Chlorogloeopsis sp. ULAP01: one gene and its partner. Each later gene encodes a partner of the first gene's protein in a complex. Links are inferred from orthologs where the notes say so. Each region holds a gene or a part of one and is shown on either strand. Other genes may lie near its edges.

The links.
Region 2: the proteins of mrdA (region 1) and rodA are in contact, whole or in part, in a crystal structure (PDB 6PL5), measured with the Thermus thermophilus proteins. The link is inferred for Chlorogloeopsis sp. ULAP01 from one-to-one orthologs. Residues at the interface, in WP_223903432.1 of Thermus thermophilus: Arg4, Ile5, His6, Leu8, Ala9, Phe12, Ala15, Leu16, Leu19, Gly20, Arg22, Ala23, Trp24, Leu26, Gln27, Val28, Tyr31, Tyr34, Leu36, Leu43, Thr45, Asp47, Lys156, Gln157, Gly158, Ser160, Val184, Leu201, Glu202; in WP_223903423.1 of Thermus thermophilus: Phe161, Val165, Phe168, Val169, Leu172, Pro198, Tyr199, Glu202, Tyr211, Arg212, Asp213, Gln220, Val221, Gln223, Ser224, Ile226, Ala227, Ile228, Gly229, Ser230, Gly266, Phe267, Val270, Leu274, Tyr277, Gly278, Leu281, Phe285, Leu289, Arg297.

What each region holds. Positions count from the first base shown.
Region 1 is NZ_JAUDRH010000007.1:24,194-30,119, reverse strand. Bases 1,491-4,373 are described here. They hold mrdA (penicillin-binding protein 2), read left to right. Parts: upstream 1,491-1,964; coding sequence 1,965-3,782; downstream 3,783-4,373. In the rest of the region: QUB80_RS14985 (ABC transporter substrate-binding protein), read right to left, coding at 1-147; QUB80_RS14980 (ABC transporter ATP-binding protein), read right to left, coding at 154-1,281; QUB80_RS14965 (VOC family protein), read left to right, coding at 4,945-5,340. UniProt on the Escherichia coli protein: Catalyzes cross-linking of the peptidoglycan cell wall. Responsible for the determination of the rod shape of the cell. Is probably required for lateral peptidoglycan synthesis and maintenance of the correct diameter during lateral and centripetal growth.
Region 2 is NZ_JAUDRH010000007.1:286,107-288,923, reverse strand. It holds rodA (rod shape-determining protein RodA), read left to right. Parts: upstream 1-657; coding sequence 658-1,977; downstream 1,978-2,817. Other genes in the region: QUB80_RS16105 (HAS-barrel domain-containing protein), read left to right, coding at 2,374-2,817; QUB80_RS16110 (NAD(P)H dehydrogenase subunit NdhS), read left to right, coding at 2,089-2,286; QUB80_RS16120 (Mrp/NBP35 family ATP-binding protein), read left to right, coding at 1-512. UniProt on the Escherichia coli protein: Peptidoglycan polymerase that is essential for cell wall elongation. Also required for the maintenance of the rod cell shape. Functions probably in conjunction with the penicillin-binding protein 2 (mrdA).

The DNA of each region.
Region 1 (5,926 bases):
TTGTGTCCAAGTATAAATATCAAGTTGATCCCGTGAACCTCTATTAGTAGAAGAAGCTCGCACATCAGCAAGTCTCCAACCACAGCCTGCTAAAGATAAGCCAGAAAGTGCTGCTGTAACTTGTAAAAATTGCCGTCTGTTAGTCATTTAACTTTAGGGACTAATAGCTAAACAATCTGTTTCATTCCACCAAGCATAAATAGGTGTATCAGAATCTGGTAGAGAGCCAAAAGTATTAGGCTGCATCACGGTAATACGCACACCTTTTTTCATTTCGACCACATAGTTAATATGGGTTCCTAAATACATAACATTAATAAGTCGTCCTTCAAAGCAGTTATTCTGTGTACTTGGTCTATAAAGTGTAAGCTGAATTTTTTCTGGACGAACGCTGACTGCCACTGTTTGTGATAATTCAACAGGTGTATCAGTAGCGCGAGAAACGGTAATTTTAAGTCCTGTTTTGGTTAAAACTTGAATGTGAGAAGGGTATACTTCTATAACTTCACCCTCAAATAAATTTGTATCGCCGATAAAATCAGCAACAAAAGCTGTTTGAGGTTTTTCGTAAATCTCGCTGGGTGTGCCAATTTGCTCAATTTTGCCATGATTCATGACGGCAATGCGATCGCTCAATGATAGAGCTTCCTCTTGATCGTGAGTAACCATAATAAAAGTTACACCCAGTTCTTTGTGTAGATTTGATAGTTCTACCTGCATTTCTTTACGCAGCTTTAGATCTAAGGCTCCCAAAGGTTCATCTAACAGCAAGACAGCAGGACGATTGACTAACGCCCGCGCCAATGCCACTCGCTGCTGTTGCCCACCAGAAAGCTGACACGGTAAGCGCGATCGCAAGCCTTCCATTTTCACCAGTTTTAAAGCTTCTTTAACTCTGCTTTCGATTTCAGCTTTACGTATTTTTTTTAACCGCAATCCAAAAGCGATATTATCCCATACATTTAAGTGGTTAAACAGCGCGTAACTTTGAAATACAGTATTAACTGGTCGGCGGTAAGGAGGAACGTTAGTCATGGACTGACCTTGGATCAAAACTTTACCAGCATCAGCCCTTTCAAATCCACCGATTAAACGCAGTGTGGTAGTCTTACCACAACCGGACGGGCCAAGGATACTGAAAAATTCTCCTTGTCTAACATCCAAGTCTATTCCGTGTACGGCTGGCTCTTGATTAAAAAACTTAAAAACGTTACGCAGTTCTACATCAAGGGTGTCAAAACTCATTACTTCCCCCTGATTTTGCGTCAAGCTAGAGGCCATAGTCCTAAATGAAGAAAACTATATAGTTTTACGTATTGTTACAAAAAATGTAGTTTGTTAAGCAGACTACACACCAGACTTGGGTACATTTTATCTGGTAAGACAACATTATTTATTAGACATATACTTTCGTAGGTTTTTAGCTTTCAATTTATGCACCTTATGCACCAAATGAGCGTAATTGTATACAGGTAATCATAGTATCCAAATTATCTTTTGTCTTATATTTTTATGAAAATCATCTCAATAGTAAGATAAAAATGATACAAGCAATTTAAGCAAAATCACTAAAATAACTGTTCTCACCAAGACATATCATCGGTCGGATGGGTGTCGAAAAGGCATATGACAAAGCTATGGATGTAGATCTGAGTTTCGCAGGTGTTCAGATCCCCAATTTTTTAAAAAGTCGGGGATCTATAACCTCTGATAATTTACGTGAGGTGAAAATAACTAACTAGGTGAAGAAGGCTAACAAGCCTGTTAAACAAGCAGTCTAATTTTCCGTAACCAAAAAAATTAATATAGTTGATTGGCTTGGCTACTTACCTAAAACTAGGTTTATCATATACCACAAGTAAGTTCGTAGCTCTGCACTAACTGAGTTTTTTGCTTCATACAGTTACCTAACTAGTATCTTAGTATACATAATTGTGTCAATACTTTAAATAATTATTTGTTGTATGCCATCATTACAAATTCCTCTACTTAGCAATTCCAAAGAAAAGCGTACCGTTGGACGAAATTCACAATCTGTATTTTTAATTTTATTTACCCTACTTTTGACAAGCGGTATTCTGGGACGTTTAGTATATTTGCAAATTATCCAAGGCTCAACCCATCGACAACAAGCAGAGTCGAACCGAATTCGGCTGTTGCTCAAGCAACCAGAACGAGGTAACGTTTTTGACCGCAATGGTAAACTCTTAGCAACGACTCGCTATCCTCATTCCGTATATTTGTGGCCAATGGCTCATAAGAAACAATCTTGGTCGCAAATAAGTATACGCTTATCTCAAATTCTGGGTATGTCTCTAGAAGAAATTGAAAATAAGCTAAAAGAGGCAGGCCCAAACGCTTCTAGTCTTGTGCGAATTAAGCGCGACTTGGAGCTAGAAGAAATTACCGCTTTAAAGGAATATGAAAATGAACTTGACGATGTGGAAGTACATACGGAAGCTGTTCGTTACTATCCACACGGGAAGGAATTTGCTCATGTCCTTGGTTATACGCGCGAACTAACAGCCGAACAGTTAAAAGAGAAAAAAGACAAAGGCTACCGCCTTGGAGATGTCATCGGTCAGATGGGAATTGAAAAGGCATTTGAAAATGTGCTACGGGGTGAATGGGGTGGTCAGCAGGTAGAAGTTGATAGTAATGGTCGTCCACTGCGAATTTTGGGAGAGAAACAGGCACAACCCGGTGATGATATCCGCTTGACCATAGATTGGAATGTGCAAATGGCTGCCGAAAAAGCTCTCGCGCAGCGCAACGGTACAATTATTGCCATGAATCCGCAGAATGGGGCAATTTTAGCGATGGTATCTCACCCCACATTTGACCCTAATGTTTTCTCAAAGCAAAGAGCTTCTCAGAAAGAATTGCAACAAATTCTATTAGGTGCAGATCACCCGTTACTCAATCGCGCTCTGCAAGCCTATCCTCCAGCTAGTACTTTCAAAATTGTTACTACTACAGCCGGACTAGAGTCGGGGAAATTTTCGCCGCAGACAGTACTACAAACCTACGGTTCCCTTAGCTTTGGAGGTTATCGTTTTAATGAGTGGAATCACGCCGGATTTGGTGCGTTAGGATTTGCACGGGCGATCGCCATGAGTAGTGATACTTTTTTCTACCAAGTCGGTGCGAGAGTAGGTGGTTCCACTTTAATCAATTGGACTCGTAAGTATGGTTTCGGCAAGAAAACTGGGTTTGAATTCGCTTCAGAAGAATCAAAAGGTTTTGTTCCAGATGAAGCATGGAAGCGAAAAGCGTGGAAAATACCTTGGACTGTTGGCGATTCAGTAAATATGTCAATCGGTCAAGGAGCACTACTAACTACACCACTGCAAGTCGCGGTTATGTTTGCTGTACCTGCTAATGGTGGCTACCGAGTTCAACCGCATTTACTTAAAGATAATGAACAAGCAAAATCATGGCGCGAGCCGATTGATATGAAACCATCAACCGCCAAAATTCTCCGCGAAGGATTGCGGAAAGTGGTCTCAGAAGGCACAGGTAGAGCTTTAAATGTGCCATCACTTCCTCCTGTAGCAGGCAAAACCGGAACAGCTGAAGCATGGAAACGTAATGGGATCAAAGCCAATCATGCTTGGTTTGGAGGTTATGCTCCCGCCGATAATCCCGAAATTTTGGTTGTAGCGTTTGCAGAACATTCTGGTGGTGGTGGTGGTAGCGTTGCCGGACCAATGGCGTTAAAAGTAATGGAAGAGTATTTTCACAAGAAGTATCCAGGAAAGTATAAGAAACCAGAACCTTAAAAACTAAGTAGAAGGCAGTCCCAATCAAACAAGTTTCACAAGCCTTGCATGAAAAACCTCACCCCGTCCTGTCGGACACCCCTCTTTTTAGCAAGGAGAGGGGCAGGGGGTGAGGTGACTTTCAAGTCAGAGGGCAGAAGGTGAAGAAGCCTTGAAGGTGAGAGTCTCAACTACTCAAAACCCCAATTATCACATCGCAGGTAGGAAATATCCTCTGCAATTTTTTGCTAATGCTTGCAATACAAACTCATAACGACTATGATTTAATATATATAGATTTGGATAAAAACCCTAGATATGGAAAGCCTTGTTATCGGTGCGATCGCTAGTTTAGGTGCAGGACTTGCCACAGTAGTTGGTGCTTTGCCAATTTTGCTACCAATTAATCTCACGCAGCGAGTGCAAGGAATAATGCTGGGGTTTGGTGGGGGAGTGATGTTAGCAGCGACATCGTTCTCATTGATTGTACCGGGAACTGAGGCAGCAATTGCTCAAGGAACATCAAAACCTATTGCTGCTTTAATTATTGTTGCTGGTATGCTTTTGGGTGGGGTATTTTTGCAAATAGTACATCGCCTATTACCCCACGAACATTTTTTCAAGGGGAAAGAAAATCACCGTGGTAAAAACCTAAAGCGAATTTGGCTATTTATTGCCGCAATTACTATTCACAACTTTCCGGAAGGATTAGCTGTGGGAGTAAATTTTGGTAACAACAATATTACCGACGGAATTCCTGTCGCTTTAGGTATAGGCTTGCAAAATATACCAGAAGGTTTAGTAGTAGCACTATCTTTAGTGAGCGAGCAATATTCAGCAGCTTATGCGTTGTAGATTTCCCTGCTGACAGGATTAGTTGAACCAATTGGCGGTTTGATTGGTGCGGGAGTAGTAAGTATTGCTAACTTTATTTTGCCTTGGGCGATGGCATTTGCAGCAGGAGCAATGTTATTTGTCATTAGTGATGAAATCATCCCCGAATCTCATCGCAAAGGATTAGAAAAAGAAGGAACTATTGGTGTGATGTTGGGCTTTGTAGTCATGATGTTTCTGGATGTCTCGCTAGGGTAATAAGTTAGTTGTTAGTCGTTAATAGTTAATGGCAATTAGCTATTAGCCATTAACCATTAGCCATTCTCTATTTTTAAAATAAGGAGTAGATATGAATTTTATTCGCTTTGAACATATTAATCTTAGTTGCAAAAATATTAACGACAGCAAGAAGTTTTACCAAACTTTATTTCCTGATTGGGATGTACGTGCTGATGGTATATTTGACGGCAGATACTGGATGCACTTAGGTAACAATCAATTTTATCTTGCCTTGAATGATGAGATTGAGCAAGAACGCGTCCATACTGCTTATGAAAATATCGGCATCAACCACGTTGGTTTTGTTATTAAAGATGGTGATGCAATGAAAAAAACACTTGAAGATGCAGGTATTGAATATTACACAATGTCAGCACCAGAAACAAAATACAGAATATATGTCAACGATCCTGATGGTAACGAAATTGAACTCGTAGAATACAACCAGGATTACGCACTTAAATAATTAAATCGTAGGGTGTGTTACGGCTTTAGCCTAACGCACCTAAATAAAGATTACTAAACTACTAAACCAGAGAATCCGAACATGACAACACCAAAAATTGCAGTAGTAACAGGTGCAAATCGCGGTTTAGGATTTGAAGCTTCTCGCCAATTGGCAAAAAAGGGATATCAAGTAATTCTTACTGAATTTATTAATCAGTGATTTGGACGGTTAGATGTATTGGTGAATAACGCAGGTATATATATTGATGAGCAAAGCGATCGCTTGGAGTGTTTTCGATGCTCAAATATATACACTGCGAGAAACAATGGAGACGAATGTTTACGGTGTATTGCATGTGACTCAGGTAGTGGTTCCCTTAATGAAGAAACAAAATTACGGCGGATAGTGAATGTTTATTCTGGCGCAGGACAGTTGACACAATTGTCTGGCTAGCAACTCTTGTAAATGGCAGTCTAACAGGTGGATTTTTCTGGGATAGATAGCCAATTGCTTGGTAATAGATGAATTTTATACTAATGCTTCAAGACAGACACTCATATAATTAAATTAAATAACAAATTAATAAAAACCTCTCTTGCTTATT
Region 2 (2,817 bases), 260 kb from region 1 along the record:
AGCCAGTGATATGGCGAGGGCCGATGCTAAACGGGGTAATTCGTCAGTTTCTCTACCAAGTGGAATGGGGAGAATTAGATTATTTGATAGTAGATATGCCACCAGGAACGGGGGATGCTCAGTTAACATTGACACAAGCGGTGCCAATGGCGGGGGCTGTAATTGTAACTACACCCCAAACCGTAGCTTTGTTAGATTCTCGCAAGGGCTTACGGATGTTCCAACAGATGAATGTTTCCGTCTTAGGAATAATAGAAAACATGAGTTATTTTATTCCCCCAGATCTGCCGGATAAGCAGTATGACATTTTTGGTTCCGGTGGTGGCTCTAAAACAGCAACCGAGTTGGGAGTACCTTTGTTAGGATGTATACCATTAGAAATTTCCACCAGAATTGGTGGTGACAATGGTGTACCAATAGTTGTAGCCGATCCAAGTTCAGCCAGCGCTAAAGCTTTTAAAGCGATCGCTCAAACAATCGCAGGCAAAGTATCGGTTGCAGCTTTGGCATAGGGAATAAGGACTAGGGACAGGTGACTGGGGACTAGGAAGAATTTCTTTCCCAGTACCTAGTACCGAGTACCCAATCCCCGATACCCAGTACCCAGTCCCTAATCAATAAATTTAAAATCTAAAAGCTAAAGTCTAAAATTATCTAATGTTGTTAAAAAGGTCACGTTCCTGGCTTCCCCAGCTACGTTGGAAATACTGGTTAAAACCTTGGCAACAAGTAGACTGGTTGTTATTTTGTTTGCCAATCAGCTTAACCATATTTGGCGGTATCATGATCCGCAGTACGGAATTAAATCAAGGACTCACTGATTGGTGGTGGCACTGGCTGATTGGTGGAATTGGTTGTGCGATCGCGCTCATTTTAGCCCGCATCCGTTATGAAAATATGCTGCGATGGCACTGGGTTACCTACACTCTGATCAACATCAGCCTAATTGCAGTCATGCTGATCGGTCATAGTGCTAAAGGCGCACAAAGGTGGATTGGCTTCTTCGGTTTTAACGTTCAACCCTCAGAATTTGCCAAAATCGGGATAATTATCACCCTCGCAGCTTTATTACACAAGCGCACAGCTTCTAGCCTTGATAGTGTTTTCCGGGCTTTAGCAATCACTGCTGTTCCTTGGGGATTAGTCTTTTTGCAGCCAGACTTAGCAACTTCACTAGTATTTGGGGCGATCGTCTTGGGGATGTTGTATTGGGCAAATGCTAATCCCGGCTGGTTAATATTGCTGATTTCTCCAATTGTTGCTGCAATTTTATTTAGCATACCTTGGCCATTTGCGATCGCTTTCTCACAAGACCTAACTTTCGGTCCTTTGGGGTTAGTTTGGTCAATCGCTATGGGCATTGTTGGTTGGTGGACTCTCCCCTGGCGGCGATTTGGTCTTGGCACCATTGGGGCATGGGGTTTAAATATGTTGGGTGGAGAATTAGGACTTTTTGCTTGGAAGTATTTACTCAAAGATTATCAAAAAGACCGACTCACGTCATTTATCAACCCCAATGCCGATCCCCTCGGTTCTGCCTATCACCAAATCCAATCTCGGATTGCTATTGGTGCTGGTGAGTGGTGGGGATGGGGACTTTTTAAAGGCCCAATGACTCAGTTAAATTTTGTTCCTGAACAGCATACAGATTTTATTTTCTCTGCTGTCGGTGAAGAATTTGGTTTTATTGGGTGTTTACTCGTTTTACTGGTCTTTGGCTTACTTTGTCTGCGCCTATTGCATATTGCCCAAACTGCTAAAGACAACTTTGGCTCACTGTTAGCTATTGGTGTCTTATCTATGATTGTATTCCAGATGATAGTTAACATTGGTATGAATGTAGGTTTAGCCCCAGTAGCAGGCATTCCTCTTCCTTGGATGAGTTATGGGCGTTCTGCGATGTTGACAAATTTCATTGCCTTGGGAGTAGTAGAATCGGTGGCGAACTTTCGACAAAAACAGAAGTATTGGTCATAGTCAACAGTCATGATCATTGATAATTGACAAGCAACAAAGCACAAATTACCAATGACAAATCACTAGTCACAAGTATTAAGCTATTAACAGGAACGCTAGAAGGTACACATTATGATCCTGCCAGGAGCAACTGTTCGCGTCAAAAATCCGACAGATATCTATTATCGTTATGAAGGACTCGTGCAACGGGTTAGTGATGGCAAGGTTGCCGTACTGTTTGAAGGTGGTAACTGGGACAAACTAGTTTCCTTTCGCCTTTCGGAACTAGAAGTTGTAGAAACCACAGCAGGACGTAAAAAAGCAAAATAAATTAGTTCTTTGTCACTTGTCATTTGTCATTTGTTCTTTGCTAATGACTAATGACCAATGACTAGTGACTAATGATCCATAACTACTATGCGCCTCCCCCTACCACAATTTGATAGAGGCGATCGCCATCCTAACCACTTTGCAGAGGTGATCGAAACTTCTACTTGTGAATTTTTAGCCCAGTGCTTGGAACCAGAAGATTTAAGCTTTCCTCCCATGCCTCCCTTCGGTAGTTGGGTTTATTCTGTAGATGAAGAGTCTGGCAATCAAGTGTATGCTGTAGTGCATTATGCAACCACTATGCCCGTAGATTCCGTACACCGACCAGTCGCTCTGGGGTTATCTTTGCAGGAGTTGCGAGAGGAACAACCCCAAATTTTTGCTATGCTCAAAACTGAGTTTCGTGCAGTCATTGTGGGGTTTAAAACGGCTTCTGGGACTCAAGGTTTGAATAATAGGATGTACCAATATCTACCCCCTCGCCCTCCACAAATCCATCAACCAGTTTATCGCTGCGAACCAGAAGCGATC